Regions from separate parts of the Streptomyces sp. NPDC048825 genome, predicted to be linked through region 2. Evidence: riboswitches for the same ligand, from Rfam matches in the RefSeq annotation. Region 2 holds a riboswitch; each other region holds the start of a gene.
What was found. Region 2 has a riboswitch for thiamine pyrophosphate ahead of thiO (glycine oxidase ThiO). Riboswitches for the same ligand answer to the same signal wherever they lie in the genome.
Positions count from the first base shown of each region.

Region 1: another riboswitch for thiamine pyrophosphate. It lies ahead of thiC (phosphomethylpyrimidine synthase ThiC); the one in region 2 lies ahead of thiO (glycine oxidase ThiO).
Region 3: another riboswitch for thiamine pyrophosphate. It lies ahead of ACGFNK_RS33335 (thiamine ABC transporter substrate binding subunit); the one in region 2 lies ahead of thiO (glycine oxidase ThiO).

Region 1 covers NZ_JBICUR010000011.1:210,394-220,478, forward strand. The annotation lists gene hisC (histidinol-phosphate transaminase) at 1-591, opposite strand, end outside; gene ACGFNK_RS26250 (LacI family DNA-binding transcriptional regulator) at 986-2,098, shown strand; gene ACGFNK_RS26255 (metallophosphoesterase) at 2,287-3,423, shown strand; gene ACGFNK_RS26260 (hypothetical protein) at 3,607-4,476, shown strand; gene thiC (phosphomethylpyrimidine synthase ThiC) at 4,624-6,426, opposite strand; TPP riboswitch at 6,419-6,575, opposite strand; gene ACGFNK_RS26270 (YibE/F family protein) at 6,648-8,066, shown strand; gene ACGFNK_RS26275 (SsgA family sporulation/cell division regulator) at 8,097-8,537, opposite strand; gene ACGFNK_RS26280 (IclR family transcriptional regulator) at 8,637-9,440, opposite strand; gene ACGFNK_RS26285 (DUF5326 family protein) at 9,696-9,908, opposite strand; gene ACGFNK_RS26290 (cupin domain-containing protein) at 10,070-10,085, opposite strand, start outside.
Region 2 covers NZ_JBICUR010000004.1:107,450-117,534, reverse strand. The annotation lists gene ACGFNK_RS11930 (phytoene desaturase family protein) at 102-1,619, shown strand; gene ACGFNK_RS11925 (hypothetical protein) at 1,628-2,566, opposite strand; gene metF (methylenetetrahydrofolate reductase [NAD(P)H]) at 2,623-3,546, opposite strand; gene thiE (thiamine phosphate synthase) at 3,635-4,285, opposite strand; gene ACGFNK_RS11910 (Rv2175c family DNA-binding protein) at 4,363-4,728, opposite strand; gene ACGFNK_RS11905 (NAD(P)/FAD-dependent oxidoreductase) at 4,821-6,059, opposite strand; gene ACGFNK_RS11900 (hypothetical protein) at 6,158-6,505, opposite strand; TPP riboswitch at 6,558-6,671, shown strand; gene thiO (glycine oxidase ThiO) at 6,669-7,865, shown strand; gene thiS (sulfur carrier protein ThiS) at 7,877-8,077, shown strand; gene ACGFNK_RS11885 (thiazole synthase) at 8,081-8,875, shown strand; gene pknB (Stk1 family PASTA domain-containing Ser/Thr kinase) at 9,235-10,085, shown strand, end outside.
Region 3 covers NZ_JBICUR010000016.1:171,859-181,943, forward strand. The annotation lists gene rpsB (30S ribosomal protein S2) at 1-447, shown strand, start outside; gene tsf (translation elongation factor Ts) at 638-1,474, shown strand; gene pyrH (UMP kinase) at 1,663-2,433, shown strand; gene frr (ribosome recycling factor) at 2,589-3,146, shown strand; gene ACGFNK_RS33325 (phosphatidate cytidylyltransferase) at 3,275-4,279, shown strand; gene rlmN (23S rRNA (adenine(2503)-C(2))-methyltransferase RlmN) at 4,506-5,612, shown strand; TPP riboswitch at 5,710-5,814, shown strand; gene ACGFNK_RS33335 (thiamine ABC transporter substrate binding subunit) at 5,908-6,993, shown strand; gene ACGFNK_RS33340 (ABC transporter permease) at 6,969-8,651, shown strand; gene ACGFNK_RS33345 (ABC transporter ATP-binding protein) at 8,696-9,739, shown strand; gene ACGFNK_RS33350 (maleylpyruvate isomerase family mycothiol-dependent enzyme) at 9,750-10,085, shown strand, end outside.

The sequences.
Region 1 (10,085 bases), on a different contig from region 2:
GATGAACTCGCGGTACGCCTCGTCGAGGACCACGAGGACGTCGCTCGGCACCCGGTCGAGGAAGCGTTCCAGCTCGGCCCGGCGCACCACGGTGCCGGTGGGGTTGTTGGGGTTGCAGACGAAGATCAGCCGCGTCCGCTCGGTGACCGCGTCCGCCATCGCGTCAAGATCGTGCACGTCCCCCGACGTGAGCGGCACCCGCACCGACGTCGCACCGCTGATCTGCGTGATGATCGGGTACGCCTCGAAGGACCGCCAGGCGTATATGACCTCGTCACCGGGACCGCTCGTGGCCTGCAACAGCTGCTGGGCGACGCCGACCGAGCCCGTGCCGGTGGACAGATGCGTGAGCGGCACCGCGAACCGGTCCGCCAGCTCACTCATCAGCGCCGTGCACGCCATGTCCGGGTAACGGTTGAAGGACCCCGCCGCGGCGGCCACGGTTTCCATCACCCCGGGCAGCGGCGGATACGGGTTCTCGTTGGAGGACAGCTTGTACGCCACCCGACCGCCGGCCGCGGCGGGCTTCCCCGGCTTGTACGTGGGGATACCCTCCAGCTCGGCACGCAGCTTGGGGCTCGTCTCGCTCACCGCAGTCCTCCTCATGACCACCACCGGCTTCCAATACTCCTCACCTTATGAGGATTCGGCGCCGCTGCGTATGGCCCGGGACCGACCGCGTAGGCGGCCCCTGGCATCGGGCCGACGGAGGCGTACGAAGCGGGGGGCGCGCCGCTGTCCGGTTCAAGCGCCGGTGGCTCACGCCGTGGCGCGCATCCCCCATGCAGGTGAGTTGAGACCTCTTCGAAACATGACCCATTCGGCAGGCTCATGCGCCCCCACAAGTGACGTACTGTCATTGAATCGCTCAACTACCTTATGTTCCAAGGAAATTGAGCACTATCGACCATGCAGAAACGTGCCTGTCAACGAGTGAATATGCGTCCGCACTACCCCACCGCATGAGCCCTACTATCGGCTCGCCATGACAGCAGCAGGGAAGCACCAGGTGAGCCGGGCGGAGACCTCCCGTCGAGGCAGTCGGCCGGGCCGGGCGGGCATCAGAGACGTAGCCGCCGCCGCCGGGGTCTCCATCACGACCGTGTCCGACGCACTCAACGGCAAGGGCCGGCTCCCGGACGCCACCCGACGCCATGTCCGCGAGGTCGCCGACCGGCTGGGCTATCGCCCCTCCGCCGCGGCCCGCACGCTCCGTACCGGAAAGTCGGGCCTCATCGGCCTGACCGTGACGACCTACGGGGATGAACCTTTCACCTTCACGGAGTTCGCGTACTTCGCGGAGATGGCCAGAGCCGCCACCTCGGCCGCGCTCGCCCGTGGCTACGCCCTGGTCATCCTTCCCGCCACCTCGCGCCACGACGTGTGGTCGAACGTGGCCCTGGACGGAACCGTGGTCATCGACCCCTCCGACCAGGACCCCGTCGTCAGCGAACTGGTCCGCCAGGGTTTGCCGGTGGTCTCCGACGGCCGCCCGGCCGGCTCGCTGCCGGTGACCGCCTGGGTGGACAACGACCACGAAGCCGCGGTCCTGGGCATCCTCGACCACCTGGCTGACGCGGGCGCCCGCCGGATCGGCCTGCTCACCGGGACCTCGACGGACACGTACACGCATCTGTCGACGACCGCGTACCTGCACTGGTGCGAGCGCGTCGGCCAGGAACCGGTGTACGAGGCCTACCCCGCGCACGATCCCTGCGCGGGATCCGCCGCCGCCGACCGGCTGCTCGCCCGGCCCGACCGGCCTGACGCCGTGTACGGACTGTTCGACCCGAACGGCACCGACCTCCTCACGGCCGCCCGCCGCTACGGTCTGCGCGTACCGGAGGATCTGCTGCTCGTGTGCTGCAGCGAGTCCGCGGTGTACGCCAACACCGAGCCACCCCTCACCACGCTTTCACTCAAGCCGCGCCACATCGGCACGGCCGTGGTCCAGCTCCTCATCGACGCCATCGAAGGGGTCGAATCGGACCAACCGGTCGAGCAGGTGATACCGACGGAGTTGATCGTGCGGACCTCCTCCGATCGACGGCCGCCCCGTACGACCGTCAGCCCGCCCCGATCACCCGAGGAGAGGTGACGTCAGGCGGTGGCATCAGGTGAGAAAGCTGCTCCCAATTCGGGAGAAAACCACGATGAACTGGGGTCCTGCCCCGATTCACCACCCCTGGGTCATCACATGGCGCGATCCGCATTCCTATGATGGGCGCACGACACCGCGGGCCGCTGCGACCAGGCAGTCCAGTGCGGTGCAGATGCGGCGCGATGGTGGTGGAGGGGTCGATGACTCAGGGGGCCGGTCAGGGACCCGAGGTGCGGACGCCGACGGTGCGCGACTTCCGCGTGCCCGCGTACGTCCACGAAGCCGATCCGTATGCGCAGCCCGGCCCGTACGCCCAGCCCGGACCTCATCCGCAACAGCGCCCTCATGCGCAGCAGATGCCTCCCGGTGAGGGCACCAGACCGGTCGAGGACGCCGAGGGCTACACGCCGACGCAGCGCGATCTGCCCGTCATCAACCGCGGTGACACCCTTCAGGTGCCGGTCAGCCCCGAAGCCACGACCGTCCCGCAGTCCACCGCCGGGCCGGGCCCGCTGTACGTCGTGGGCGACGTACACGGCTACCTCGACGAACTCGTCGCCGCACTGCGCGAGAAGGGCCTCATCGACATCGACGGCCACTGGTCGGCGGGCACCGCACGACTGTGGTTCCTCGGGGACTTCACCGACCGAGGGCCCGACGGCATCGGCGTCATCGACCTCGTGATGCGGTTGTCCGCCGAGGCCGCCGCGGCCGGCGGCTACTGCAAGGCGCTGATGGGCAATCACGAGCTGCTGCTGCTCGGCGCCAAGCGATTCGGCGACACTCCCGTCAACTCCGGTGCCGGTACGGCCACTTTCCAGGCCGCCTGGCTGCTCAACGGCGGCCAGAAGACCGATATGGAGCGCCTCGAGGATCACCATCTGCAGTGGATGGCCCGCCTCGACGCGATGGAGCTGGCGGACGGGCACCTGCTGGTGCACTCCGACACCACCGCCTATCTCGACTACGGCGACTCCATCGAAGCGGTCAACGACACCGTCCGTGAAGCCCTCACGCGCAACGACGCGGACGAATGCTGGGACCTCTTCCGCAAGTTCACCAAGCGATTCGCGTTCCGCGACGACGGGGGCGCACAAGCCGTGCGCGAACTCCTTGACATGTACGGTGGCTCTCGCATCGTCCATGGTCACAGCCCCATTCCGTACCTCCTCGGCGAGGTCGGCTCCGAGGACAGCGACGATGCCGCGGGCCCTGTGGTCGAAGGACCGCATGTGTACGCGGACGGGCTGGCCATCGCGATGGACGGCGGCGTGACCATGGCCGGAAAGCTACTGGTCCAGCAACTGCCCCTGGATAGCTGACCCTTTTCCGGGCAGGCGTTCTTCCACCGAGAACGGGGCCTATCGAGGGGCAATTTCTGGAAACCCCCTGTCACCTCGTACCGTCCCCGCTCTACCATCGGCTTATCCGTAGCAGGCTCCCCTCCGTTTCTGCCCGACGGCTCGTCAGCATGCCGAGCCCCAAGCCCTACGGAGCATCGGGGGATGCACATGAACAGCGTTCCGCAGCACCTGTTGAGTGAGGACCGCCAAGAGTACGAGCGGGTCCTCGATGAGGCGCTGCGCTCCGCACCACACCGTCCGGAACTCGCCGCTGTCGGCCAGCGGCTCAACCCCGAACAACTGCGCACCATGGCGCTCAACGCCTCCGCTCTCATCACGGCGGCCGCGGCGACCGAATACCAGCACTACGTAAAGGTCCGCGAGCAACTGCGCCGGCCGGCGCCGCCCACGCCACGCGTCCACGAAGGATCCGGATCCACGGACCCGGGCACGAGCGCGGTGGGGCTCGCCGCCACGGTGGGGGAGGCCACCGAGCCCGCCGGGGCGGGCGCCGTCGCCGTCGCCGCGGTACTCACTCCGGTCCTCGCCGGCACCGCCTCGGCAATCTTCCTGCTCGTCGGCTACCTCCTGAAGATGCTCAACCCCGAGCCGGCGTTCGCCCGGACCCTCCTCACCACTGGGTGGGTCTTCGGCGCGGTGACCGCGGCCGCGATCCTGATCGCCGCGGTCGGTCTGCTGCTCACCGCCCTGCGCAACGGAGAGAGCTCGCTCCAGGCCGGCACGCGGGGTGAGCAGAGCGAGGAACTGAGCCGGGCGAGGGAAGCCTGGCGCGAGGCCCTCCTGGAGCGCGGCATCATGCCGTTCCTCCGAGAGGCACTCGCCGACCCGGGCTCAGCGGCCCTCGACCGTACGACATCGCCGCAGCCGACCAGCCGAATCCCCCATCTCGGCTACAACCGCCCGGGCTTCAGCAGCCCCGACGGCGGCCCCGCGGCAGGCCCCCGCCCCAGCTACTCGAGCCCGGACTTCTCAAGCCCGGACTTCGGGGGCCCGGAGCATCAGCCGGAGTAGGGGCGCGGCCGAGGCAAGACCAGAAGCAGCCGAGCCGGGACCCCGAGTCCCGGCCGGACGGACAAGCCGCACGGCCGCTCCGGCCCACGACGACGAAGTCGAGGGCCGGAGCCCGGAGCGGTGCACTGCTGCCGCGCCCGGATCAGGTCAATCGGCGAGCGGCAGATACACCCGGTTACCCGCAGCTGCGAACTCCTGCGACTTCTGCGCCATGCCTTCCTCGATCTCCGTCTGCGTACCGCCGTGTTCGCGGCGGATGTCTTGAGAGATTTTCATCGAGCAGAACTTCGGCCCGCACATCGAGCAGAAGTGGGCCGTCTTGGCGGGCTCGGCCGGGAGGGTTTCGTCATGGAACTCTCGGGCCGTGTCGGGGTCGAGGGCCAGGTTGAACTGGTCCTCCCAGCGGAACTCGAAGCGGGCGTCGGACAGCGCGTCGTCCCATTCCTGCGCGCCTGGGTGCCCCTTGGCGAGGTCGGCTGCGTGGGCGGCGATCTTGTAGGTGATGACGCCGGTCTTGACGTCGTCACGGTTGGGCAGGCCCAAGTGTTCCTTGGGCGTGACATAGCAGAGCATGGCCGTGCCCCACCAGGCGATCATCGCGGCACCGATGCCGGAGGTGATGTGGTCGTACGCCGGCGCGACGTCCGTCGTCAGCGGGCCGAGCGTATAGAACGGAGCTTCATCGCAGATCTCCTGCTGAAGGTCGATGTTCTCCTTGATCTTGTGCATCGGGACATGTCCCGGGCCCTCGATCATGGTCTGTACGTTGAAACGCTTGGCGATCGTGTTGAGTTCCCCCAGCGTCCTCAACTCCGCGAACTGGGCTTCGTCGTTGGCGTCCGCGATCGAGCCGGGCCGCAGCCCGTCACCGAGCGAGTACGTGACGTCGTAGGCGGCCAGGATCTCGCACAGCTCTTCGAAGTTCTCGTAGAGGAACGACTCCTTGTGGTGCGCCAGGCACCAGGCCGCCATGATCGAGCCGCCACGCGAGACGATGCCGGTCTTGCGGTTCGCGGTGAGCGGTACGTACGGCAGGCGCACGCCCGCGTGGACGGTCATGTAGTCCACGCCCTGTTCGGCCTGCTCGATGACCGTGTCTTTGTAGATCTCCCAGGTCAGCTCCTCGGCACGGCCGTCGACCTTCTCCAGCGCCTGGTAGAGCGGCACCGTGCCGATGGGGACGGGGGAGTTGCGCAGCACCCACTCCCGGGTGGTGTGGATGTTCCGGCCGGTGGACAGGTCCATGACCGTGTCGGCACCCCAACGGGTCGCCCAGGTCATCTTCTCGACCTCCTCCTCGATGGAGGAAGTCACCGCCGAATTACCGATGTTGGCGTTGACCTTCACCAGGAACCGCTTGCCGATGATCATCGGCTCGATCTCCGGGTGGTTGACGTTCGCGGGCAGCACGGCCCGCCCCGCGGCGATCTCCTCACGTACGACCTCGGGGTCGACGTTCTCGCGGACTGCCACGAACTCCATTTCCGGTGTGATCTCGCCACGTCGTGCGTACGCGAGTTGCGTGACGGCCGTACCGCCGATGCCCCGGCGCGGCTGGCGCGGACGTCCCGGGAAGACGGCGTCGAGGTTGCGCAGTCCGCCACGCGGCGAGGTGTGCTTGATCCCGTCGTCCTCGGGGCGGATGGGACGGCCCGCGTACTCCTCGGTGTCGCCGCGGGCGATGATCCAGTTCTCGCGCAGCGGCGCCAGGCCCCTGCGGACATCGGTGTCGATAGTTGGATCGGTGTACGGGCCGGAGGTGTCGTACAGGGTGACCGACTGGCCGTTGGTGAGGTGCACCTGACGGACCGGCACCCGTAGGTCGGGGCGCGAGCCCTCGACATAAGCCTTGTGCCAGCCGATGGATTTCCCGGCCTCGCCGTTCCCGGACGAGGCTGAGTCCTCGTCCGTCTGGCTGGAGGCAGGCGTACGTACGTCCTTGTTGGTCATGAGACCTACTCCCTACGCCGGCATTACCCGGTAACAGGTTCAGCGGTCGACGCAGCGGTTTCCGTACGGCGATGTTCCACGTGAAACATCGCTGGGACGGAGGTCAGCGCCCTCTCAGCCCGGTGCTCCGAGCTCCCGCGTGTGCAAAAGGTCCCTCCACGCTAGCGTCATACTGGGCGCGCTGAACAGTGGGCCCCTTTCGTTCTTGCGATGATCGGTCGGTGACTACAACGCATCAGCCCCCGCTTCCCCCGTCCGAACCGCCGCACGGGCCCGGCCCCGGTGACAACCACGGCTCTGGTGACGGTCATGGCCACAGCCATGCGCATAGCCATGGCCATGGCCCTCCAGCCCCCGTGTCCAAACACTTGCGCAAGGTCATCGCCGCGGTGCTGATTCCCTTCGCCACGGCGGTCGTCGTAGGCCTGGCCGTGCTGTGGCCAGGAGGCGCCCCACCCCACGAACGCACCGGCGTCGGCTTCGACCGGCAGACGCAAGAGGCCACGGTGACCAAGGTCGACGAGGTGGACTGCAAGTCCGTCAACGCCTCCGGGGGCACCCCGACCGGCGACACCTCGACCGCGGAGGGCTCGTCCGCTCAGCAGCAGGCGACCGGCACCTGCAAGAAGGCGACGGTCCGGGTCGACACCGGCAAGGACAAGGGCCGTACCTTCACGGAGATCGTCCAGCCGGACTCGTCTCGGCAGCTGAGCCAGGGGCAGGATGTGATCGTGGCGTACGCGCCCGACGCTCCCAGGGACCTCCAGTACTCGGTCACCGATGTGAACCGCAGGCTCCCGATGGCGCTGCTCGCAGGGATCTTCGCGCTCGCCGTGGTCGTGGTGGGCCGGATGCGCGGTGTCATGGCGCTGATCTCGCTGGCCGTCAGCTTCCTCCTCCTGACATTCTTTATCCTGCCTGCGATCCTGCAGGGCTCGAACCCCTTGGTCGTCGCGGTCGTCGGGGCGAGCGCGATCATGCTGATCGCGCTCTACGCCTGCCATGGACTGTCCGCCCGAACATCGGTCGCGGTGCTCGGAACACTGCTCTCGCTGCTGCTGATCGGGGTGCTCGGCTCACTGTTCATCGGCTGGTCCGCGCTCACCGGCAACACGGATGACAACACCGGTCTGATCCATGGCCTGTATCCGAGCATCGACATGAGCGGTCTGCTGCTCGCGGGCGTCATCATCGGTTCGCTCGGTGTGCTCGACGATGTGACGGTGACGCAGACATCGGCGGTCTGGGAGTTGCACGCGGCCAATCCGTCGATGGGCCGGCGCGGGTTGTACCGGGCGGGCATCCGTATCGGCCGGGACCACATCGCGTCCGTCGTCAACACGCTCGTCCTCGCGTATGCGGGCGCCGCGCTGCCCCTGTTGCTGCTGTTCTCGATCGCTCAGAGCAGCGTGGGGACGGTGGCCAACAGTGAGCTGGTCGCCGTGGAGATCGTGCGTACGCTCGTCGGCTCGATCGGCCTGGTCGCCTCCGTACCGGTCACTACGGCCCTGGCCGCTCTCGTGGTCTCGGCGGACCGCCCCGGATCCGCGTCTGCGGCTCAGACGCCACCACCGGAGCAGCCCCAGGCGGGCGTCAGGACGCCGGTACTCGGGGGGAGGGGCCGCCGCCGCAAGCGCTGAAGCGTTACGGCACCCTGAGCACCGTACGATTCAGCCCGCACTCTGTTCCTCCGCCAGGATGCGGTCCAGGGCCTCGTCGAGATGTGTGTCGAAGTCGGCAAGGGAGTGCTCCTGGCCTAGTGGCACCAGCTTGTCCGTGCGGTCGAGGAACGCCACGAGCGGCACCGCTCCGCAGCGGAACAGCGCCTGGTCGGCGCCCACTTGGAGCCGGATCAGCACATCGCCGAACCCCTCGGAGCCGGCGGGCGAAATGTGCACATCGCCGACCCCACACGGCCGCCCCACCCCATCGATCAGCAGCTCCCGGCCGAAGGCCCAGGTCACCGGGGCATCGCCGGGCAGGTGGAAGGTCAGACGCACGGCATAGGGATCACATGTCTCGTATCGAAGCTCCACCGGAATGCGGAAGGAGAGCTCCTCCGACACGAGAAAGCTCATCATGATCTCTGCCTGTACTACTGACTCGCGCATCGCCTACCCCGCCGTCTGCCGTCGACTGGCCAGGAACCATCCACCTGACACTGCTGGCATCTTGCTGAACGTACACACCAGATCACAAGGAGTGAGTTTTCAGATGCTGATAGAGACGGCGAGCGTCCCTGGCAGCCTGCCGATCTCCTTCTGCAACTGCCGCGCCGCGGGCAGCAGTCGGTCCGCGTGGTGGGCGGGCAGTGAGATGGCCATTGAGCCGACCGTGTTGCCCGCGATGATCGGGATGGCGGCGCAGACCGTCCCCAACGCGTATTCCTGACGCTCGATCACGGGCTTCATGCGTTTGGTCCCTTCGAGGCGCCGCAACAGAATGTGATCGTCACGCACCGTGTACGGAGTGATCGATTGCACGGGATACCGGTCGAGGTGGTCGCGGCGGGCCTCCTCGTCGAGCTGGGACAGCAGGCACTGGCCGATCGCGTGGGCGTGTCCGGTCTCGCGGAAGTCGGCCCATTCCTCGACCGCCGGATTGGCCGGGGTGTCGGCGACACACTGGACGTCGATCTCGCCCTCTCGGTAGACGGCGTAGTACACGGGCACACCGATGGAATCGCGCCACTGGGCGAGCGCGTCGACGACCGTGCTGCGACGTTTCTGCCGGGCAGCGCTGCTGCTGAGTCGCTCGGCCGCCTCGCCGAGGAAGAACAGGCCCTTCTCGCGGCGCAGATACCCTTCGTGCGCCAGGGTGCGCAGCAGGTGGTACGCCGTGGGCAGCGCGAGTTGGGCCTCGCGGGCCAGCTGCTTGGCGGGCGCCCCGTGCTCGTGCCGGGCGGCGGATTCCAGGAGGCGCAGCGCACGCTGCACGGATCCGATGAGTGTCGTGGGGTGCGGCTCGGTCGAGGGGGCGTTCGGTCCTGGGGTTGCGGTGTCAGCAGTGGCCAAGGGTCACTCCCTAAGCGCGAGGGGGCCACCCGTGCAGGGGTGTCACGGGAGGGGTCTGTGCGCCGCCCGCGGGGATCAACCCCGCGTCGAGTTCCGGACTTTAACCGTCCGCCACCGCTCGCGGACGGCCTGCTCCGAAACTTCCCTCCCCCGAGGGAATGGTTGATTCCTGTTATTGCCGACCCGTTGTCGGCAACCCCCGGCGGAAGCCCCTCCGCCCGCTTCCGCCGCGTACGACCTGCTCCACCAAGCGCTCTACCAGTCGCTTCGTGACGACGAGCTCGCCATGAACTTCCGTACGACGTACATGACTCCGCCGACCAGGGCCACAAACACCAGCACCTTGAAGAGCAGGCCGATCACGAACCCGACAACGCTCGCTATCACGCCGCCGAACACGACCAGAGCGATGACCGGCACCGCGACCCACTTCACCCACCACGGCATCCCCGCGAAGATTTCACGCATCGCCCTTGTTCCTTGTCTCTCTGCCCGCCGCCCCTCTGCTGAGGGGCCGACGAGTCTCGAATGTCCTGCCTTCGATGCTAGGCGCGGCAGGGGTCCCGACGGGGGCCCGGCACCCCTTGTCCTCCCCTGATCGTTCCCCTAGGGAACCCTGAGGCGGGACCTCAGCTCTCGGGCGGA
Region 2 (10,085 bases):
CGCTGCTTCCCCTGGCGGGAATCCGGGGCCCGCGCGTGCGAGGCGGTGGCAAGCGGACGGTGGCGGCCGGGTTGTCAGTAGCGGCCGATACAGTCCCTGGCATGGCACGAATTGCGGTGATCGGCGCCGGGATGGGCGCGCTGGCGGCCGCCGCCCGGCTGGCCGTCGCGGGCCACCGGGTGGTGGTGTACGAGCGCGCGGCGACGTACGGCGGGTCGGTGGGCGTCGTCGAGCGTGACGGCTTCGTCTTCGACACGGGCCCGGGGCTGTTGCCGCTGCCCGCGGTCTACCGCGATCTGTTCGTCAAGACCGGCAAGGAGCCGCTGGAAAAGTGCGTCGACCTGGTCCAGGTGGACCCGGCCTCGCACCACGTCTTCGCGGACGGCACGGAGGTGGCCCTGCCCAACGCCTCGCGTGCGGGAGTCGTCTCGGCCCTGGACGCGGCCCTGGGAGCGGGCGAGGGAGAGCGGTGGGGCGAGTTCCTGGTGCGGGCGCGAGAGGCCTGGGACCGTACGCGCCGACCGCTGCTCGAAGAGCCCCTGTGGCCCAACTGGCAGGTTCTCGCCGATCGTGACCCCTATCCGCCGGTCAAGCAGCGCCGTCTGCTGCGCACCCGGGTGGCCACCACACTCGCGGAGGTCGGCGCCTGGGAGCTGCGCGACCCACGGCTCGCGGCCCTCCTGGAGAGCCAGGCCCTCGCGTACGGCCTCGACCCGCGCGTCACCCCGACCGCCGCGACCGTGCTGCCGTACATGGAGCACGCCTTCGGGACGTGGTATGTGCGCGGTGGGCTACGGGAGTTGGCACGGGCGGTGTACGAGCGGTGCCTGGCCCGCAGGGTTGACTTCCACTTCGATACGGCCGTCGAGCGGATCGTCGAGAAGGACGGTCGAGCGGCGGGGCTGGAACTGGCCGACGGCACCATCGAGGAGGCGGACTTCGTGGTCGCGGGCGTGGCGCCCGGAATGCTGGAGGGGCTGACCTCCGGGACCGCGCTGCACGGCGACACTGAAGTGCCGCCCCAGCGGGGACTGCCGAGCCGCCTGACGGTTCACCTGGCGCTGCGCGGCGGGCGGCCGGAGGGGGTGGCTCATCGGACGGTCGTACACGCGGCGGATCGCGAGGCGGAGTTGCACGCGTTGTTCGGCGACCGACCGGCACGTACGGCTTCTCCGGGCTCCGGGCTCCCGGCCGCGCCCACAGTGACCGTGATGCGCCCCGGCGATCCCGCGCTGGTGCCGGACGACGACCACGAGGCGGTCACGCTGAGCGTCACGGTGCCGTCAGGCGTGGCGCCGGCCGAGGACGATGTGGAGCGGGTACTCACCGCCGCCGGGCGCGCGATACCCGGCCTGCGCGAGCGCCTCCTCTGGCACGAGGTCCGTACGCCGCTGGACATCGCGGAGGCGACGGGTGCGGACGGCGGCGCGGTTCCGCCCCCGGCGCTGGCCGCCGCGGGCGGACGTCTGCTGCACCCGTCCAACAGCACCCGCCTGCCGGCCCTGTTCACGGTCGGCGGCTGGGCACACCCCGGCGGCGGACTGGCGCACGCGGGCATGTCCGGTGCGCTGGTCGCGGGACTGATCGTGGAGGGACCGGACTTCCAGGGCTCGCAGTAAGGCGGTTGTCAGAACCGGTACTGCTCGTCGTACCCGTTTCCGTTTCCGTTGCCCTCGTACGGATATTGCTGCTGCTCCGGCGGGAGTTCGCCGCCGTACGGATCGTCGGTGGAGCGCTGCTGCGGGACCCAGACGCCGCCCGGCGGGGTCTCGCCGCCGCCGTAGCTCCCGCCCGCGTACTGGTCCTGGGCGTAGCCCTGCTGCCCGTACTGCTGCTGCGAGGCGTCGTAGGAGGAGTCGTACGAGGCGCCCCCGTACGTCTGCGTGCCGAGGTACGGGTCGGAGTAGGCGGCGTACTGCTGCTGGCCGTTGTCGTAGCCGTACTGCTGCTGGTCGTAGCCGGAGTATCCGTCGTACCCGTAGTTCTGGCCGGCGTCCGGGGACTGGGCGGACGCGGCGTAGGACGGGTCGGTGGCCGCGGCGTAGGCGGTGTCGCTGTAGACGCCGTAGTTGCCCGTGTCGTCCGGCAGGGGCTGCGGCTCGTAGACGGCGGTGGACTCGGCCGCCGTCTCGGCGTGCTCCCCGAAGCTCGCCGGCCGCTGTCCGAAGACGGAGTCCTCGCGGCCGTAGAGGTCGTCGCCCTGGCCGAAGTTGTCCCGCGGACGCATTCCGTTGTCCGCCGCCTGGAGGTCGGAGACCTCGAGGGTCGGATCCCGGTCCGGCTCGCCGCGGCGCCGCTTGCTGGCGCTCGGGCGGCCTGCGACGGCCCAGCCGGCCGCGAAGCCGCGGCGGAACGACAGCGTGACGTATGTCTGCCCGACCGCGAAGGCGGCGGCGCCCAGGCCGATGACCGGCACGGACGGGATGAGCACGCCGAGCACCACGCCGAGGAAGCCCGCGAAGGCCAGCAGCCTCCAGCGCAGCCGCGCCTTGTACTGCAGCAGGACCTCGCCGAGCAGCCACAGCGCGACGATGCCGAACGCGATGTAGAGGACCGTCCAGCCCATGTACGCCCCTCTCCCAATGACCGTTACGCAGTGTGTCGTACGAGGATGCGTCCGGTCTAGGCCTGCTGTGGGTGGTGCAGCCCCAGATTTTCGTAGATTTCCAAAGACGCGGTGGAGTTGTTCAACGTGATGAAGTGCAGTCCGGGGACTCCCTCGGCCAGCAGCGTCGCGCAGAACTCCGTAGCGAACTCGATTCCAATGGAGCGTACAGCCGCCGGATCGTCCTTGGCTGTGAGGATCCGCTCTTTGAGGGCGTCCGGGAACGAGGCATTGCTGAGCTTCGGGAGCCGCTCCAGCATCTTCACGCTGGTCACGGGCATGACCTCGGGGATGACCGGGGTCTCGCAGCCGGCCGCGTCGACTCGGTCACGTAGCCGCAGGTACGACTCGGGATGGAAGAACATCTGCGTGATCGCGTAGTCGGCACCGGCCCGGCATTTGCCGACAAAATGCGCGACGTCCATGTCCCAGTCGGCAGAGCGCGGATGCATCTCGGGGAAGGCCGCGACGCCCACGCAGAAGTCGCCCGACTCCTTGATGAGTCGGACGAGTTCGGCTGCGTAGGTCAGGCCCTGAGGATGCGGGATCCAGTCGCCCATGGGGTCGCCCGGCGGGTCGCCGCGCACGGCGAGGATGTTCCGGATCCCGGCGTCCGCGTACTGGCCGATGATGTTGCGCAGTTCGGCGATGGAGTGGTTCACGGCGGTGAGGTGGGCGACCGGGGTGAGCGTCGTGTCCGCGACGATCTGCTCGGTCTCCTTCACCGTGCCGGCGCGGGTCGAGCCGCCCGCTCCGTACGTCACCGACACGAAGTCGGGAGCGACGGCCTCGACACGGCGGAGCGCGTTCCACAGGTTCCGCTCGCCCTTCGGGCTCTTCGGCGCCGCGAACTCGAACGAGTACGTCGTCTTGCCTGTGGCGAGCATGTCACGCACAGTGCGTGCGCGGTCAGTCCTGGTGGACGCAGATCCTAGGGCCATACCCGCAGGTTAGTCAGGGGCTGGCGGTCCCCCAACCGGACGATGGAAATTGCCCGGTTTGTCGGCCACTTGTCCACCCTTCGGACAACTAACCGTGACGCAATCGTTTCGCGAACTCCCGGGCCGCCGCGCCCGGATCATCGGCCTCCGTGATCGCCCGTACGACGACGACGCGACGGGCACCCGCTTCGAGGACCTCGTCGAGGTTGCCGAGGTCGATGCCGCCGATGGCGAACCAGGGACGGTCGGTGCCGAGCGCGGCCGTGTACCGAACGAGGTCCAGGCCCGGCGCATGGCGGCCCGGCTTGGTGGGCGTCGGCCAGCAGGGGCCCGTACAGAAGTAGTCCACTCCGTCCTCGACGGCGGCGGATGCGGCCTCCGCATCGGCGTGTGTGGAGCGGCCGATCAGGATCTTGTCGCCGAGGATCGCGCGGGCGGCGGGGACGGGCAGGTCGCCCTGGCCCAGGTGCAGCACGTCGGCGTCCGCCGCATGGGCGACGTCCGCGCGGTCGTTCACCGCGAGCAGCTTGCCGTGCCGCGCGCAGGCCTCGGCGAACACCTGGAGGTGCTCCAGTTCCTCGGCGGCCTCCATGCCCTTGTCGCGCAGCTGCACGATGTCGACACCGCCGGCGAGGACCGCGTCCAGGAACCCGGCGAGGTCGCCCTGGCGCTTTCGGGCGTCCGTGCAGAGGTAGACCCGGGCGTCGGCGAGCTGTGCGCGTGCGATGGTTTCGGGCATGCGTAAATCCCCCGTTGTCGGTGGCGTACGGACCCTGCCGTGCGGGGCACGGCCCGTACGCCGACGGTGTGTTCAGGTCAGACGGCGAGCGCCTGGGCTCGGCGCTTCACCTCCGTACCTCGGTTCTCACTGAGGGCCTGCGCGGGGGTGCCGGGCAGGCTCGGGTCGGGGGTGAAGAGCCACTCCAGCATCTCTTCGTCCGTGAAGCCGTCGTCCCTCAGGAGCGTCAGGGTTCCGGACAGGCCCTTGACGACCTTGTCCCCGTCGATGAAGGCGGCGGGGACGTGCAGCGCTCGGTTCTCACCACGGCGTACGGCGATGAGCTGGCCCTCCTTGACCAGCTGCCGCACACGGGTCACCTCGACGCCGAGCTGTTCGGCGATGTCGGGGAGGGTGAGCCAGGCGGGGACGAGAGCATCGATTTTTGCGTCAATCTCGGTCACGGGATTAAGCGTGCCATCCCGGACTGACAGTCGGAAGTCGTGGCCGCCCCGCCTGGGCCGTTCGCCGGACCCCGGCGGCCCGTCCTGTCGCCCTACGCGGTCGCCGATTTCGCCGATTTCAAGGGCCGGGAGGGGTCCGACAACAGTTCCGGATTCATCGGGACACCGGCTTCGATCAGCTTGCGGCCCTGCGCCAGGTCCCGGGGCCGTCCCACCGCGAGCACGGCGACCAGCCGGTTCTCCCGGAGCCAGCACACCGACCAGGCCGGGCCCGTCGGGTCGCCGCGCCATATCGTGGCGTCCGCGCGCGCGTGGTGCCCCGCGTACTGGACGAAGCGGCCGAACTGCTCGGACCAGAAGTACGGCACGGGGTCGTAGGCGGCGGGCGTCTCGCCGATGATGTTCGCCGCGACCGTACGGGGGCCCTGGAGGGCGTTGTCCCAGTGGTGGACCAGAAGACGCTCGCCGTACCTGCGCGAAGGGAAGGAGGCGCAGTCCCCGACCGCGTACACGTCCGGGACGGATGTGCGCAGGTGGTCGTCCGCGACCACCTCGCGATGGGCGCCCAGCTCGATCCCGGAACCGGTCAGCCAGGCGGTGGCGGGCCGCGCCCCGATGCCCACGACGACGGCCCCCGCGGGCAGCCGCGAGCCGTCGTCCAGCACGACCGCCCCGGGTTCGACGTGCTCCACGCGCGCGTGGGTGCGCAGCGATGCGCCGCTGTCCGCGTACCAGGCGGTCATGGGAGCGGCCACCTCGGCGGGCAGTGCGCCGGCGAGCGGCCGGTCGGCGGCCTCGACGACGGTCACCGCGCACCCGGCCTCGCGCGCCGCCGTGGCGAACTCGGCGCCGATCCAGCCCGCGCCGACGACCACGATGTCGTGCTGCCGGGCGAGCACGGGCCGCAACCGCTCGGCGTCGTCCAGGGTGCGCAGCAGATGCACCCCCGGTACGCCCTCCGCGCCCGGCAACCGCATGGGCTCCGCACCCGTGGCGACGACCAGGACGTCGTACGGAACGGACCCCATGGCCGTGTCGAGTTCATGATCAATAGGACGTACGCCGGTCACCTCGAGCCCCAGGCGCAGCTCGATGCCCAGGGCCTCGAAGTCGACGTCGAAGGCGGAGCCCTCGGCCGTGCCGAGCAGGACTGCTTTGGAGAGCGGCGGGCGGTCGTACGGCTGGTGCGGCTCCGCGCCGATCAGCGTCACGGTGCCGGTGAAACCCTGTTCCCGCAGGGCGACCGCGGTCTGCACGCCGGCCATGCCCGCGCCGACGATCACGACACGTCGTCGCGCTGCCCGGCTCCGTTCCCGCGTCTGCTCGTTCACGCGATCACCATAGTCAACTGACGTTGTGTCAGTCAGCGGGAGAGATCAGTGACGTCCTGCACAGCCGTCATGACGTCTTGCACGGCCGTCAGCGGTCGTCAGCGGTCGTCGGCGAGCTGTTCCACCACGCTCGTCCCGCTGCCCGTCTGCGACTCCCACTCCCAGGTCTCCTCCAGGCGTACGCGCCCGTCGGCAAGCTCGACCACTCGGGACAGACAGTGTCCCGAGGAGGTGCTGCCGTCCCGCTTCAGCTGCACGTACCGGAAGTCGAGGCGGTCACCCTCACGTGTACCCACCAGGTGGCCGCGTACGACGTCGCCGCCCGCGTACTCGGCCCAGATCTCGCCGTCCTTCTCGTGGTACGAGAAGCGGGTGCGCGTACCGACCTGACCTGGGGCTTGGTCCGCGACGGGGGCGAGGACGAGACCGTCGAGCGAACCGGCCATGCCGTGCGGCTCCCTTACTGAGGTGTGACACGAAGAGTTAGGGTGGCCAACCTAGAGCACTCGCGGGAGTCCGGACGCACCGGACTGAGAGGGAGGCTGGGACGGCCTCCGACCGTACGAACCTGATCCGGGTCATGCCGGCGAAGGGAGGGGCTGGACGCCCATGTCGCGCACATCGCTCGCATCGCACGCGTCGTCAAGCACATCCGACACATCCGACGTCCTGATCGTCGGGGGCGGGATCATCGGCCTGGTGACCGCCTGGCGTGCCGCGCAGCGCGGCTTCGCCACCGCACTCGTGGACCCCGACCCCGGCGGCGGAGCGGCCCAGGTGGCCGCCGGAATGCTGGCCGCCGTCACCGAGCTCCACTACGGCGAGCAGACCCTGCTCGGCCTCAATCTGGCGTCCGCCCGGCGCTACCCGGAGTTCGCCGCCGAGCTCACCGAGGCGACGGGCCTGGACCTCGGCTACCGCGAGTGCGGCGCGCTGGCCGTCGCGCTGGACGCCGACGACCGCGCCCATCTGCGCGAACTGCACGCCCTGCAAACCCAGTCGGGCCTGGAGTCGGAGTGGCTGAGCGGGCGCGAGTGTCGGCGCCTGGAGCCGATGCTCGCGCCGGGCGTGCGCGGAGGGCTCAGGGTCGACGGCGACCACCAGATCGATCCACGGCGGCTCGCCAAGGCGCTGGTCGCGGCGTGCGAGCGGGCCGGAGTGGTCTTCCACCGGGTCTGGGCGGAGCGGCTCAGCGTCGTACGGGACCGGGCCGCCGGAGTCGTCACCACCGACGGCACCGAGCTGGCCGCGGGCCAGGTCGTCCTCGCCGGGGGCAGCCTCAGCGGGCGGCTCGCGGGCGTTCCCGACGCCGTACTGCCTCCCGTACGGCCGGTGAAGGGCCAGGTGCTGCGGCTGACCGTGCCGAAGCGGTACGCGCCGTTCCTGAGCCGCACCGTGCGGGCCGTCGTCCGGGGCAGCCATGTGTACCTGGTGCCGCGCGAGAACGGTGAGCTGGTCGTCGGCGCGACGAGTGAGGAGCTGGGCTGGGACACGACGGTGACTGCGGGCGGGGTGTACGAACTGCTGCGCGACGCCCACGAGCTGGTCCCCGGCATCACCGAACTCCCGCTCACCGAGACCCGCGCGGGACTGCGCCCCGGCTCCCCGGACAACGCGCCCCTGCTCGGCCCCACAGAACTGGACGGCCTGCTCCTGGCCACCGGTCACTACCGCAACGGCGTCCTGCTCACCCCCGTCACGGGCGACGCCATGGCGCACCTGCTGACCACCGGTGAACTCCCGGAGGAGGCCCGCCCGTTCACACCCAGGCGCTTCAGTACGGCCCGCACGGAGCAGCCCGTATGAACGTCTTCGTCATGAACGTCTTCGTCAACGGTGAGCGACAGGAGATCGCCGCCGGCACCGCCCTCGACACGCTGGTCGCCACCCTCACCGCGGCGCCCTCCGGGGTCGCCGCCGCGCTCAACGAAACCGTCGTCCCGCGCGCGCAGTGGCCGAGCACACGCCTCTCCGAGGGAGACCGCATCGAGGTCCTCACCGCCGTCCAAGGAGGCTGACCCATGGCCGACGACCCGTTTCTCATCGGCGGTACGTCCTTCGCGTCCCGCCTCATCATGGGCACCGGCGGGGCGCCCAGCCTCGATGTGCTGGAGCGCTCGCTCGTCGCGTCCGGCACGGAGCTGACGACGGTCGCCATGCGTCGCGTAAACGCTTCCGTGCATGGTTCGGTGCTGTCCGTGCTCGATCGGCTCGGTATTCGTGTGCTGCCGAACACGGCGGGCTGCTACACCGCCGGGGAGGCTGTGCTGACGGCTCGGCTCGCTCGCGAAGCGCTCGGCACCTCGCTGGTGAAGCTGGAGGTCATCGCTGACGAGCGCACGTTGCTGCCGGATCCGATCGAGTTGCTCGACGCGGCCGAGACTCTCGTCGATGACGGGTTCACGGTGTTGCCCTATACGAACGACGATCCCGTTCTCGCTCGGAAGCTGGAGGATGTGGGGTGCGCGGCGATCATGCCGCTCGGCTCCCCGATCGGGTCCGGACTGGGGATTCGGAATCCGCACAACTTCCAGTTGATCGTGGAGCACGCGCGCGTGCCGGTCATTTTGGACGCGGGGGCCGGTACGGCGTCCGATGCAGCCCTTGCCATGGAGTTGGGGTGTGCCGGTGTGATGCTTGCGTCTGCCGTCACTCGGGCTCAGGAGCCGGTCTTGATGGCCGAGGCCATGAAGCATGCGGTGGAGGCGGGGCGGTTGGCTCGGCTTGCGGGGCGGATCCCTCGGCGGCACTTCGCTGAGGCGTCGTCTCCTGTGGAGGGGATGGCTCGGCTGGATCCGGAGCGGCCTGCTTTCTGAACGAGTGGGGGTTTCTTTCCCCAAGCCCGCCCCTTCCCGAAACTGGGGGCTGCGCCCCCAGACCCCCGGGTTGCAACTCGGCTGCGGGCCCGCCGTGGCTTGTCGAGCCACGCGCGGAGCCGCAAATGTCACAGCCTCGCTCCCTTACGGGGCTCAGCCCCGTGCGGAGACGCGACGCGATCCAGCCACCGGCCCCAGAGGCAGTGCTCCCCTCGCGATCACCGGCCTCTGAGACAATGGCCCCCTCTCGGTGTAGATCCCGGTCTGACCTGCGATCTCGTCACAGCTCGGCTGCAGTCCGGCTCCGAATCTCCACCGATCACGCGGCGTTGACAGCCTCGGCTCGTAGACTCACCTGCGTGGATACGACCCTTCAGGACCCGTTGGTCGGTCAGGTGCTCGACGGCCGCTACCGCATCGACGCACGTATCGCGGTCGGCGGGATGGCCACGGTCTACAGGGCCGTGGACACCCGCCTGGACCGCGTGCTCGCGCTCAAGGTGATGCATCCGACGCTGGCCGCGGACGCCACGTTCGTCGAGCGGTTCATCCGCGAGGCCAAGTCGGTGGCCCGCCTTGCGCACCCCAATGTGGTGCAGGTTTTCGACCAGGGGACCGACGGGCCGTACGTCTATCTCGCCATGGAGTACGTCGCCGGGTGCACCCTGAGGGACGTACTGCGCGAGCGCGGGGCCCTGCAGCCGCGGGCGGCGCTCGACATCCTGGAGCCGGTGCTCGCCGCGCTCGGCGGCGCGCACCGCGCCGGGTTCGTGCACCGCGACATGAAGCCGGAGAACGTCCTGATAGGGGACGACGGCCGGGTCAAGGTGGCCGATTTCGGCCTCGTACGGGCTGTTGACACGGTCACGAACACGACAGGGTCCGTGCTCGGCACGGTGTCGTACCTGGCCCCGGAGCAGATAGAACACGGCACGGCCGATCCACGGGTCGACGTGTACGCCTGCGGAATCGTCCTCTACGAGATGCTGACCGGCGACCGGCCGCACCTCGCGGACTCGCCCGCGGCGGTGCTCTACAAACACCTCCACGAGGACGTCCCGCCGCCGTCGGCGGAAGTGCCGGGCCTGGCCTACGAACTCGACGAACTGGTCGCGGCGGCGACCGCGCGCACCGCGGATGTACGTCCGCACGACGCGGTGGCCCTGCTCGCGCAGGTCCGGGACGCACGCAGCGGGCTGACCGCCGAGCA
Region 3 (10,085 bases), on a different contig from region 2:
TGGATCGTGGACACCAAGAAGGAGCACATCGCGGTCGGCGAGGCCCGGAAGCTCAACATCCCGGTCGTCGCCATCCTCGACACCAACTGCGACCCCGACGAGGTCGACTACAAGATCCCGGGCAACGACGACGCGATCCGCTCCGTCACCCTGCTCACCCGTGTGATCGCCGACGCCGTCGCCGAGGGCCTCATCGCCCGCTCCGGTGCCGCCGCCGAGGCCAAGGGTGAGAAGGCCGCCGGCGAGCCTCTCGCCGAGTGGGAGCGCGACCTGCTCGAGGGTGGCGAGAAGAAGGCCGAGGAGGCCACCGCCACCACCGAGGCGGCGGCCCCCGCTGAGGCTCCTGCTGAGGCCCCCGCCGAGGCTGCTGCCGAAGCCCCCGCCGAGGTTGCTGCTGAGGCCCCCGCCGCCGAGGCCGAGAAGCCGGCCGAGGCCGAGCAGGCCTGACCCCGGCGTCGCAGGCCTTGACCTCCGCGTCGCGGGCCTGACTCCAGCGTCACGGCTCAAGTGACGGCGGGCGGCGCCAGCGCGCCGTCCGCCGTTCACCCGTAGACCGTAGATCTTCGGTGGACGCCCGCCCGATCAGCGGCGGACGCCGACTTCGAGACTTCGAACTCCGAGAAGAGATTCACTGATCATGGCGAACTACACCGCCGCCGACGTCAAGAAGCTCCGCGAGCTCACCGGCGCCGGCATGATGGACTGCAAGAAGGCGCTCGACGAGGCCGACGGCAACGTCGACAAGGCCGTTGAGGCCCTGCGCATCAAGGGCCAGAAGGGCGTCGCCAAGCGCGAGGGCCGCTCCGCCGAGAACGGCGCCGTCGTCTCCCTGATCGCCGACGACAACACCTCCGGTGTCCTCGTCGAGCTGAAGTGTGAGACGGACTTCGTCGCCAAGGGCGAGAAGTTCCAGGCCGCCGCGAACGCGCTCGCCGCGCACGTCGCCGCCACCTCCCCGGCCGACCTCGAGGCGCTGCTCGCCTCCGAGATCGAGACCGGCAAGACGGTTCAGGCGTACGTCGACGAGGCCAACGCCAACCTGGGCGAGAAGATCGTCCTGGACCGCTTCGCCCAGTTCTCCGGCGAGTACGTCACCGCGTACATGCACCGCACCATGCCCGACCTGCCCCCGCAGATCGGTGTCCTCGTCGAGCTGGACAAGCCGGACGCCGAGACCGCCAAGGGCATCGCCCAGCACATCGCCGCCTTCGCGCCCAAGTACCTCTCCCGCGAGGACGTTCCGGCCGAGGTCATCGAGAGCGAGCGCCGGGTCGCCGAGGAGACCACGCGTGCCGAGGGCAAGCCCGAGGCCGCCCTGCCGAAGATCGTCGAGGGCCGCGTCAACGCCTTCTTCAAGGACGCCACGCTCCTCGGCCAGCCGTACGCGCTCGACCAGAAGAAGTCCGTCCAGAAGGTCCTGGACGAGGCCGGTGTCACCCTGAAGCGCTTCGTGCGCATCAAGGTCGGCATCTGAGTCCGTGCCGCGATCCACGCGAGAGCCCGCTAGGGTCGACAGCAGTCGTCCTCGCACGTGGGCACGCGCGCGTGCGTGACGGACGACAGCAGATCTGACGAGGAGGCCATTGCCGCGCATGGGATGAGAACACCCCACCGGCAATGGCCTTCTTCGCATGTGCGACACGTAAAAGAGGCGAGATCTCCATGACCACCACCAAGGCCGACAAGGACGACAAGAGCGATCACGGCAAAGGCGCGGGGCGCTTTCTGCTGAAGCTTTCCGGTGAGGCGTTCGCCGGTGGCGGGGGACTGGGCGTCGACCCCGACGTGGTGCACAAAATCGCCCGCGAGGTGGCCGCCGTTGTCCGCGGCGGTGCTCAGATCGCCGTCGTCATCGGCGGCGGCAACTTCTTCCGCGGTGCCGAGTTGCAGCAGCGCGGCATGGACCGGGCCCGCTCCGACTACATGGGCATGCTCGGTACGGTCATGAACTGCCTCGCCCTTCAGGACTTCCTCGAGAAGGAGGGCATCGACTCGCGTGTGCAGACCGCCATCACCATGGGGCAGGTCGCGGAGCCGTACATCCCGCTGCGTGCCGTACGCCACCTGGAGAAGGGCCGCGTGGTCATCTTCGGCGCCGGTATGGGCATGCCGTACTTCTCCACCGACACCACCGCCGCCCAGCGCGCCCTGGAGATCGACGCCGAAGCCCTGCTGATGGGCAAGAACGGTGTGGACGGGGTCTACGACTCCGACCCGAAGACCAACTCCGAGGCCGTCAAGTTCGACTCGCTCAGCTACGGCGAGGTCATCACCCGCGACCTGAAGGTCGCCGACATGACAGCCATCACGCTCTGCCGGGACAACAAGCTGCCCATCCTGGTCTTCGAGCTTCTGGCGGAGGGCAATATCGCCCGCGCCGTCAAGGGTGAGAAGATCGGCACTCTCGTGGGTGATCAGGGCAGCCGGGCCTGACAGGGGCAGTCCCTGCCAGGAGGACGGACCCTGACCGGGGGATGGACAATGTCCTGCCGGTCGGGAACCGTGCAGTAATAAGACGCGACGCAGCCGGCTGCCGACCCCGACCAGGAACAGCTGCCGGGCCTACTCAAGACACGCAGGAGCAAGTGGTGATCGAAGAGACCCTCCTCGAGGCCGAGGAGAAGATGGAGAAGGCCGTCGTGGTCGCCAAGGAGGACTTCGCCGCGATCCGCACCGGTCGTGCGCACCCGGCGATGTTCAACAAGATCGTGGCCGACTACTACGGCGCACTGACGCCGATCAACCAGCTGGCCTCGTTCTCGGTGCCGGAACCGCGTATGGCAGTGGTGACCCCGTTCGACAAGAGCGCGCTGCGCAACATTGAGCAGGCGATCCGCGACTCCGACCTGGGCGTCAACCCGAGCAACGACGGCAATATCATTCGGGTGGTGTTCCCCGAGCTGACCGAGGAGCGCCGCAGGGACTACATCAAGGTCGCCAAGACCAAGGGTGAGGACGCCAAGGTCTCGATCCGATCCGTCCGCCGCAAGGCCAAGGACGCCATCGACAAGATGATCAAGGATGGCGAGGTCGGCGAGGACGAGGGCCGCCGTGCGGAGAAGGAGCTCGACGACACCACCGCGAAGTACGTCGCTCAGGTGGACGAGCTGCTCAAGCACAAGGAATCAGAGCTGCTCGAGGTCTGATGAACGACTCTTCCTGGGGGGCGCCGCCACAAGCCGGGTACTGGGGGCCGCCCGACCAGGGGCCTGCCCAGGGCGCTGCCCCGGCGGGTCCCGCGTACGACGCGCACAACGCCCAGCAGACTCGCCCCATGCCCATCGTGCCCGACGTACCCGCGCATGGCGGAGACCAGGATGACGACCGGGGGGCCGCTTTGGCGGGTGGCCCCCTGTTCCGCGACGAGACGCCGCCGCACCGGGCTCCGTCGCACCACCAGCCCCAGCCCCAGCCGCAGGAGCCCATGTCCAGCGCCCCACAGCCGGCGTCCGCACCGCAGAAGAAGAACGCGGGCCGCGACCTGGGTGCTGCCATAGGGGTCGGCGTCGCGCTCGGTGCGGTGATCGTCGTGTCCCTGTTCGTCGTCAAGGCCGTCTTCGTCGGCGTCATAGCGGTCGCCGTCGTGGTCGGCCTGTGGGAGCTGACCTCGCGGCTCCAGGAGCGCAAGAGCATCAAGGCGCCCCTCGTGCCGCTCGCGCTCGGCGGCGCGGCGATGGTCGTCGCCGGATACGTGCGGGGGGCCGAGGGCGCCTGGGTGGCGATGGCGCTCACCGCTCTCGCCGTCCTCGTCTGGCGCATGACGGAACCACCCGAGGGCTACCTCAAGGACGTCACAGCGGGCGTCTTCGCGGCCTTCTACATCCCGTTCCTGGCCACGTTCGTGGCGATGATGCTCACCGCCGACGACGGCGCGTGGCGGGTCCTCACATTCCTGGCGCTGGCCGTGGTAAGTGACACGGGCGCCTACGCCATCGGCTGGCGCTTCGGCAAGCACAAGCTCGCTCCGCGCATCAGCCCCGGCAAGACCCGCGAGGGCCTGCTCGGCGCGGTCACCTTCGCCATGGCGGCGGGCGCCCTGTTCATGCAGTTCCTGATCGAGGACGGCACCTGGTGGCAGGGCCTGCTGATGGGCTTCGCGGTCGCGGTCACCGCCACCCTCGGAGACCTCGGCGAGTCCATGATCAAGCGGGACCTGGGCATCAAGGACATGGGGACGCTGCTTCCGGGGCACGGCGGGATCATGGACCGACTGGATTCGCTGCTACCTACGGCGCCAGTGGTCTGGCTCTTGCTCGTCCTCTTCGTGGGGTCCGGCTGAGGTAAGAGGGGCACGGCGCCGCGCCGCGGTAGCGGCAAGTCGACACAGCATGGACCGACTGGATTCGCTGCTGCCGACAGCGCCGGTGGTGTGGCTGCTGATGGTGATCTTCGTCGGCTCCGGGTGACCTTTGTGCATCGCCACTGACCTGCACGTTCATACGCGAGGGGCTCGTTGTCCACAGGTGGCGGGCCCCTCTTCGTATGTCTGCGACACTTGTATGGCCATGCCTAAGCCCGGAGAACTCGTTTTCGTCGCCCCCCGCGGAGCCAAGAAGCCGCCGCGGCACCTTGCCGATCTCTCGCCCGCCGAGCGCAAGGAAGCCGCTGCAGCGATCGGTGAGAAGCCGTTTCGCGCCAAGCAGCTCTCGCAGCACTACTTCGCGAGATACGCGCACGACCCGGAGCAGTGGACCGACATCCCCGCCGGTTCGCGCGCCAAGCTTCAGGAGGCGCTGCTTCCCGAGCTGATGACGGTCGTGCGGCATCTGTCGACCGACCAGGACACCACCCGCAAGACCCTGTGGCGGCTGTTCGACGGGACGCTCGTGGAGTCCGTGCTGATGCGCTACCCGGACCGGGTCACCATGTGCATCAGCTCGCAGGCGGGCTGCGGCATGAACTGCCCCTTCTGCGCCACCGGACAGGCCGGGCTCGACCGGAATCTGTCGACCGCCGAGATCGTGCACCAGATCGTCGACGGCATGCGGGCTCTCAGGGACGGCGAGATCCCCGGTGGGCCGGCGCGGCTCAGCAACATCGTCTTCATGGGCATGGGCGAGCCCCTCGCCAACTACAAGCGCGTCGTCGGGGCGATACGGGCGCTCACCGACCCCGAGCCGGACGGCCTCGGGCTGTCGCAGCGCGGCATCACCGTATCGACCGTCGGACTGGTCCCCGCCATCCACAGGTTCGCCGACGAGGGCTTCAAGTGTCGGCTCGCGATCTCGCTGCATGCGCCGGACGACGAACTGCGCGACACCCTCGTACCCGTCAACACGCGCTGGAAGGTGCGGGAAGTCCTCGACGCCGGATGGGAGTACGCGGCCAGGTCCGGGCGCCGGCTGTCCATCGAGTACGCGTTGATCCGGGACATCAACGACCAGGCGTGGCGCGGCGACCGGCTCGGCCGGCTGCTCAAGGGCAAGCCCGTGCACGTCAACCTGATCCCGCTGAACCCGACGCCCGGCTCCAAGTGGACCGCCTCCCGGCCCGAGGACGAGAAGGCGTTCATCGAGGCGATCGCCGCGCACGGGGTGCCGGTCACCGTCCGGGACACCCGTGGCCAGGAGATCGACGGGGCGTGCGGACAGCTCGCGGCCACCGAGCGCTGACGGGAGTCAGGGCACGGGCTGATCACAGCGTCCGCCGAGCGGTGGGCACGGGCGGATCAGGCGGTACTCTGACCTCCGTACACACCTTCATACCTGCAAAATCCGACAGGGGAGCGCCACAGCGCTGAGAGTGCGGCACGGCCGCAGACCCTCTGAACCTCGCCCAGGTCATTCTGGGTAGGAAGTTCGGTCTTCACTCGAGCCAGCTGTTGCGCCCTGCCCGGGAGCCTCGGGAGTTCTCCGAGAGTGCCGGGCAGGGCCGCGTCTCTTCTGGTCATCCCCAGGAGGGATCCCAGTGAGCACCACCAAGAAGTTCGTGGCCGTGGCCGTCGGGCTCGGTCTGGTCACGCTGTCCGCTTGCACGTCGTCCGACTCCGGGGACGGGGAAGGGGCCTCGGAGTCCAAGACCGTCACCCTCGTCAGCCATGACTCGTGGGCGGCGTCCAAGAGCGTGATCAGCGACTTCGAGAAGCAGTCCGGCTACCAGGTGAAGGTCCTCAAGGACGGGGACGCAGGCCAGGCCCTCAACAAGGCGATCCTCACCAAGGACAACCCGCAGGGCGATGTCCTCTTCGGCGTCGACAACACCCTGCTGTCCCGGGCGTTCGACAACGACCTGTTCCAGGGGTACGAGGCCAAGGACTCCGATCTGCTGCCCCCGGAGTACCGGATCGACCAGCAGAAGAAGCGGGTCACGCCCATCGACTTCGGCGACATCTGCGTCAACTACGACAAGGCCTACTTCGAAGAGAACGACCTGACCCCGCCGGAGTCCTTCGACGACCTCGTCAAGCCCGAGTACAAGGACCTCCTCGTCACCGAGAACGCCTCCACCTCCTCGCCCGGCCTCGGCTTCCTGCTGGGCACCGCCGCAAAATACGGCGACGACGGCTGGCAGGACTACTGGACGAAGCTCAAGGCCAACGGCGTGAAGGTCGTCGACGGCTGGGAGCAGGCCTACAACGAGGAGTTCTCCGGGTCCGCCGGCGGCAAGAAGGCGAAGGGGGACCGGCCGCTCGTCGTCTCCTACGCCTCCTCTCCGCCCGCCGAGGTCGTCTTCGCCGACCCCAAGCCGGACACCGCACCGACCGGCGTCGCCTACGGCACCTGCTTCCGGCAGATCGAGTACGCGGGACTGCTCAGCAACGCCAAGAACGCCAAGGGCGGCAAGGCCCTCATCGACTTCCTCATCTCGATGAAGTTCCAGGCCGACATGCCGCTCAACATGTTCGTGTACCCGATGCGCGAGGACGCGCAGATCCCCGAGGAGTTCACGAAGTACGGCGCCCCGGCGGAGGACTCCGAGGTCATGGCGCCCAAGGACATCGCCAAGAACCGTGACCAGTGGGTTAAGTCATGGACGTCGCTCGTACTGAAGTAAGGGCCGGACGCCCCAAGGCACCGGCTCCCGGAAAGAGCGTGGCGCGGCTCGCCCTGCTGGTCGTGCCCGTCGTGTTCTTCGCGCTCTTCTTCGCCTACCCCGTCGCCGCGATCGTCGCGCGCGGCCTCGAGGCCGACGGGGTCTGGCACTTCGGCCGGATCACCGATGTCGTCGCCCAGCCCGACATCCGGCATGTGCTGTGGTTCACCACCTGGCAGGCGTTCGTCTCCACGGCGCTCACGCTGCTCATCGCGCTCCCCGGCGCGTATGTCTTCGCGCGCTTCGACTTTCCGGGCAAGCAGATCCTGCGCGCGGTCGTCACCGTCCCGTTCGTCCTGCCGACCGTCGTCGTCGGGTCGGCGTTCCTCGCCCTGGTCGGCCGGGGCGGTCTGCTCGACGAACTGTGGGGCGTCCGCCTCGACACCACCGTTTGGGCCATCCTGCTCGCGCACGTCTTCTTCAACTACGCCGTCGTCGTACGCACCGTCGGCGGCCTCTGGTCGCAACTCGACCCACGTCAGGAGGAGGCCGCGCGGGTGCTCGGCGCCTCACGGTTCGCGGCCTGGCGCAAGGTCACGCTCCCCGCGCTGAGCCCCGCCGTGGCCGCCGCGGCGCTGATGGTCTTCCTCTTCACCTTCACCTCCTTCGGTGTGGTGCAGATCCTGGGCGGTCCCACCTTCGCCACGCTCGAAGTCGAGATCTACCGGCAGACCTCGGAGATCTTCGACCTCCCCACGGCTGCAGTGCTCACCATGATCCAGTTCGTGGCGGTGGGGGCGATCCTCGCGGTCCACGCATGGACGGTACGCCGCCGAGAGACGGCCCTGCGCCTGGTCGACGCCTCCGTGACCGCGCGACGGCCGCGTGGCGCCGGGCAGTGGACGCTGCTCGCCGCCGTCCTCGGCACCGCCGCCGTACTGCTCGTTCTGCCACTGGCCGTGCTGGTCCAACGCTCGCTGGACGCGCCCGGATTCGCGTACTACAAGGCGTTGACCGATGACGAGAGCGGCGTCTTCCTCGTCCCGCCCATCGAGGCCGTCGGCAATTCACTGCAGTACGCCTGCGCCGCCACCGCCCTCGCCCTGCTGATCGGCGGTCTCGCGGCCGCCGCGCTCACCCGCCGGGACGCAGGCCGTTTCGTGCGGGGCTTCGACGCGCTGCTCATGCTCCCGCTCGGCGTTTCCGCGGTGACCGTCGGCTTCGGATTCCTGATCGCGCTCGACGAGCCGCCGCTGGACCTGAGAAGCAGTTGGATCCTGGTGCCCCTCGCCCAGGCGCTGGTCGGCGTCCCCTTCGTCGTACGCACCATGCTGCCCGTCCTGAGGGCCGTGGACGTGCGGCTGCGTGAGGCGGCGGCCGTGCTCGGGGCCTCGCCGTGGCGGGTTTGGCGGGAGGTCGATCTGCCGATGGTGCGGCGGGCCCTGCTGATCGCGGCCGGGTTCGCCTTCGCCGTCTCGCTCGGCGAGTTCGGCGCGACCGTCTTCATCGCGCGGCCGGACAACCCGACGCTGCCGGTCGCCGTGGCCCGGCTCCTCGGGCGCGCGGGCGAGCTCAACTACGGTCAGGCGATGGCCCTTTCGACGATCTTGATGGTGGTGTGCGCGGTGGCGCTGCTCCTGCTCGAACGCATCCGCACCGACCGGACGGGGGAGTTCTGACGATGCTCAAGCGCGATGCGGTCCACAAGCGGGACGCGAAGCTCATGCAGGAATCGATGCTCACGCTCGATGAAGCGACCGTACGGTTCGGGAGGCGACCCGCCCTCGACGCCGTCGGCCTCGACGTCGCCGAGCACGAGATCGTGTGCGTGCTCGGGCCCAGCGGCAGCGGCAAGTCGACGCTGCTGCGAGTCGTCGCGGGTCTGCAACACCTCGACTCCGGGCGGGTGTTCCTGGACGGCCAGGACCTCGGCGGGGTCCCCGCGCACAAGCGGGGCGTCGGCCTGATGTTCCAGGACCACCAGCTCTTCCCACAGCGCGATGTGGGCGGCAACGTGGCCTTCGGCTTGCGGATGCACGGCGCGTCGAAGGCACAACAAGACGTACGAGTACGGGAGTTGCTGGAGCTCGTCGGCTTGCCGGGAGCCGCGTCCAGGGCCATCGCCTCCCTCTCCGGAGGCGAGCAGCAGCGTGTCGCGCTCGCTCGGGCGCTCGCTCCGCGCCCCCGGCTGCTCATGCTCGACGAACCGCTCGGCCAGCTCGACCGCTCCCTGCGCGAGCGGCTCGTCGTCGAACTCCGGGAACTCTTCGGCGAGTTGGGCACCACCGTGCTCGCGGTCACTCACGACCAGGGCGAGGCGTTCGCGCTCGCCGACCGGGTCGTGGTGATGCGAGACGGGCGGATCGCCCAGTCCGGTACGCCACTTGAGGTGTGGCAGCGGCCGGCGGACGAGTTCGTCGCCCGCTTCCTCGGCTTCGAGAATGTGGCCGGCGCGAGCGTCAGCGGGGAGGCCGCGGACACGCCGTGGGGCAAGGTTCCGGTGCCCGACGGTGCCCCCCAGGGCGAGGTTCCGCTGCTGATCAGGCCCGCGGGCGTACGGCTCGTGCCGCCGGCGGAGGGGCTGCGCTGCACGGTCGCGGCGCGCACGTTCCGCGGCACCCATGTCTCCGTACATCTGCAGCCGAAGGGCGCGCCGCGCCTGGAGGCGGCGTGCGCGCTGCGGGATGCGCCGGAGCCCGGGGACGAGGTCGGGGTGACCTTCGACTCGGCGGAAATTGTCGTGCTGGACCAGGACACGGAGACCTAGGCTTCCGTGCATGACGCTACTCGGAGCCGGCCTCGGACATGACCGCTACTGCGATGAAATCGTCGCGCAGACCGAGCTGTTGAGGAAGCACTTGAACGGCGCCGATCTCGCCGTGACCGTCCCGACCTGTCCGGACTGGACGCTGCGGGAACTTGCCGTGCACGTGGGCGGCGCACACCGCTGGGCCGAGCACATCGTGCGTACAAGGGCGACCGAGGAGGTCCCGGAATCGCGGGTGTCCGGCTTGGCGGGGCTCGAGGAAGACGATCCCGCCGCCCTCGACGCCTGGCTGGCCGAGGGTGCCGAGAAAGCCGCCGCGACCCTGCGCGCCGCCGGGCCCGACGCC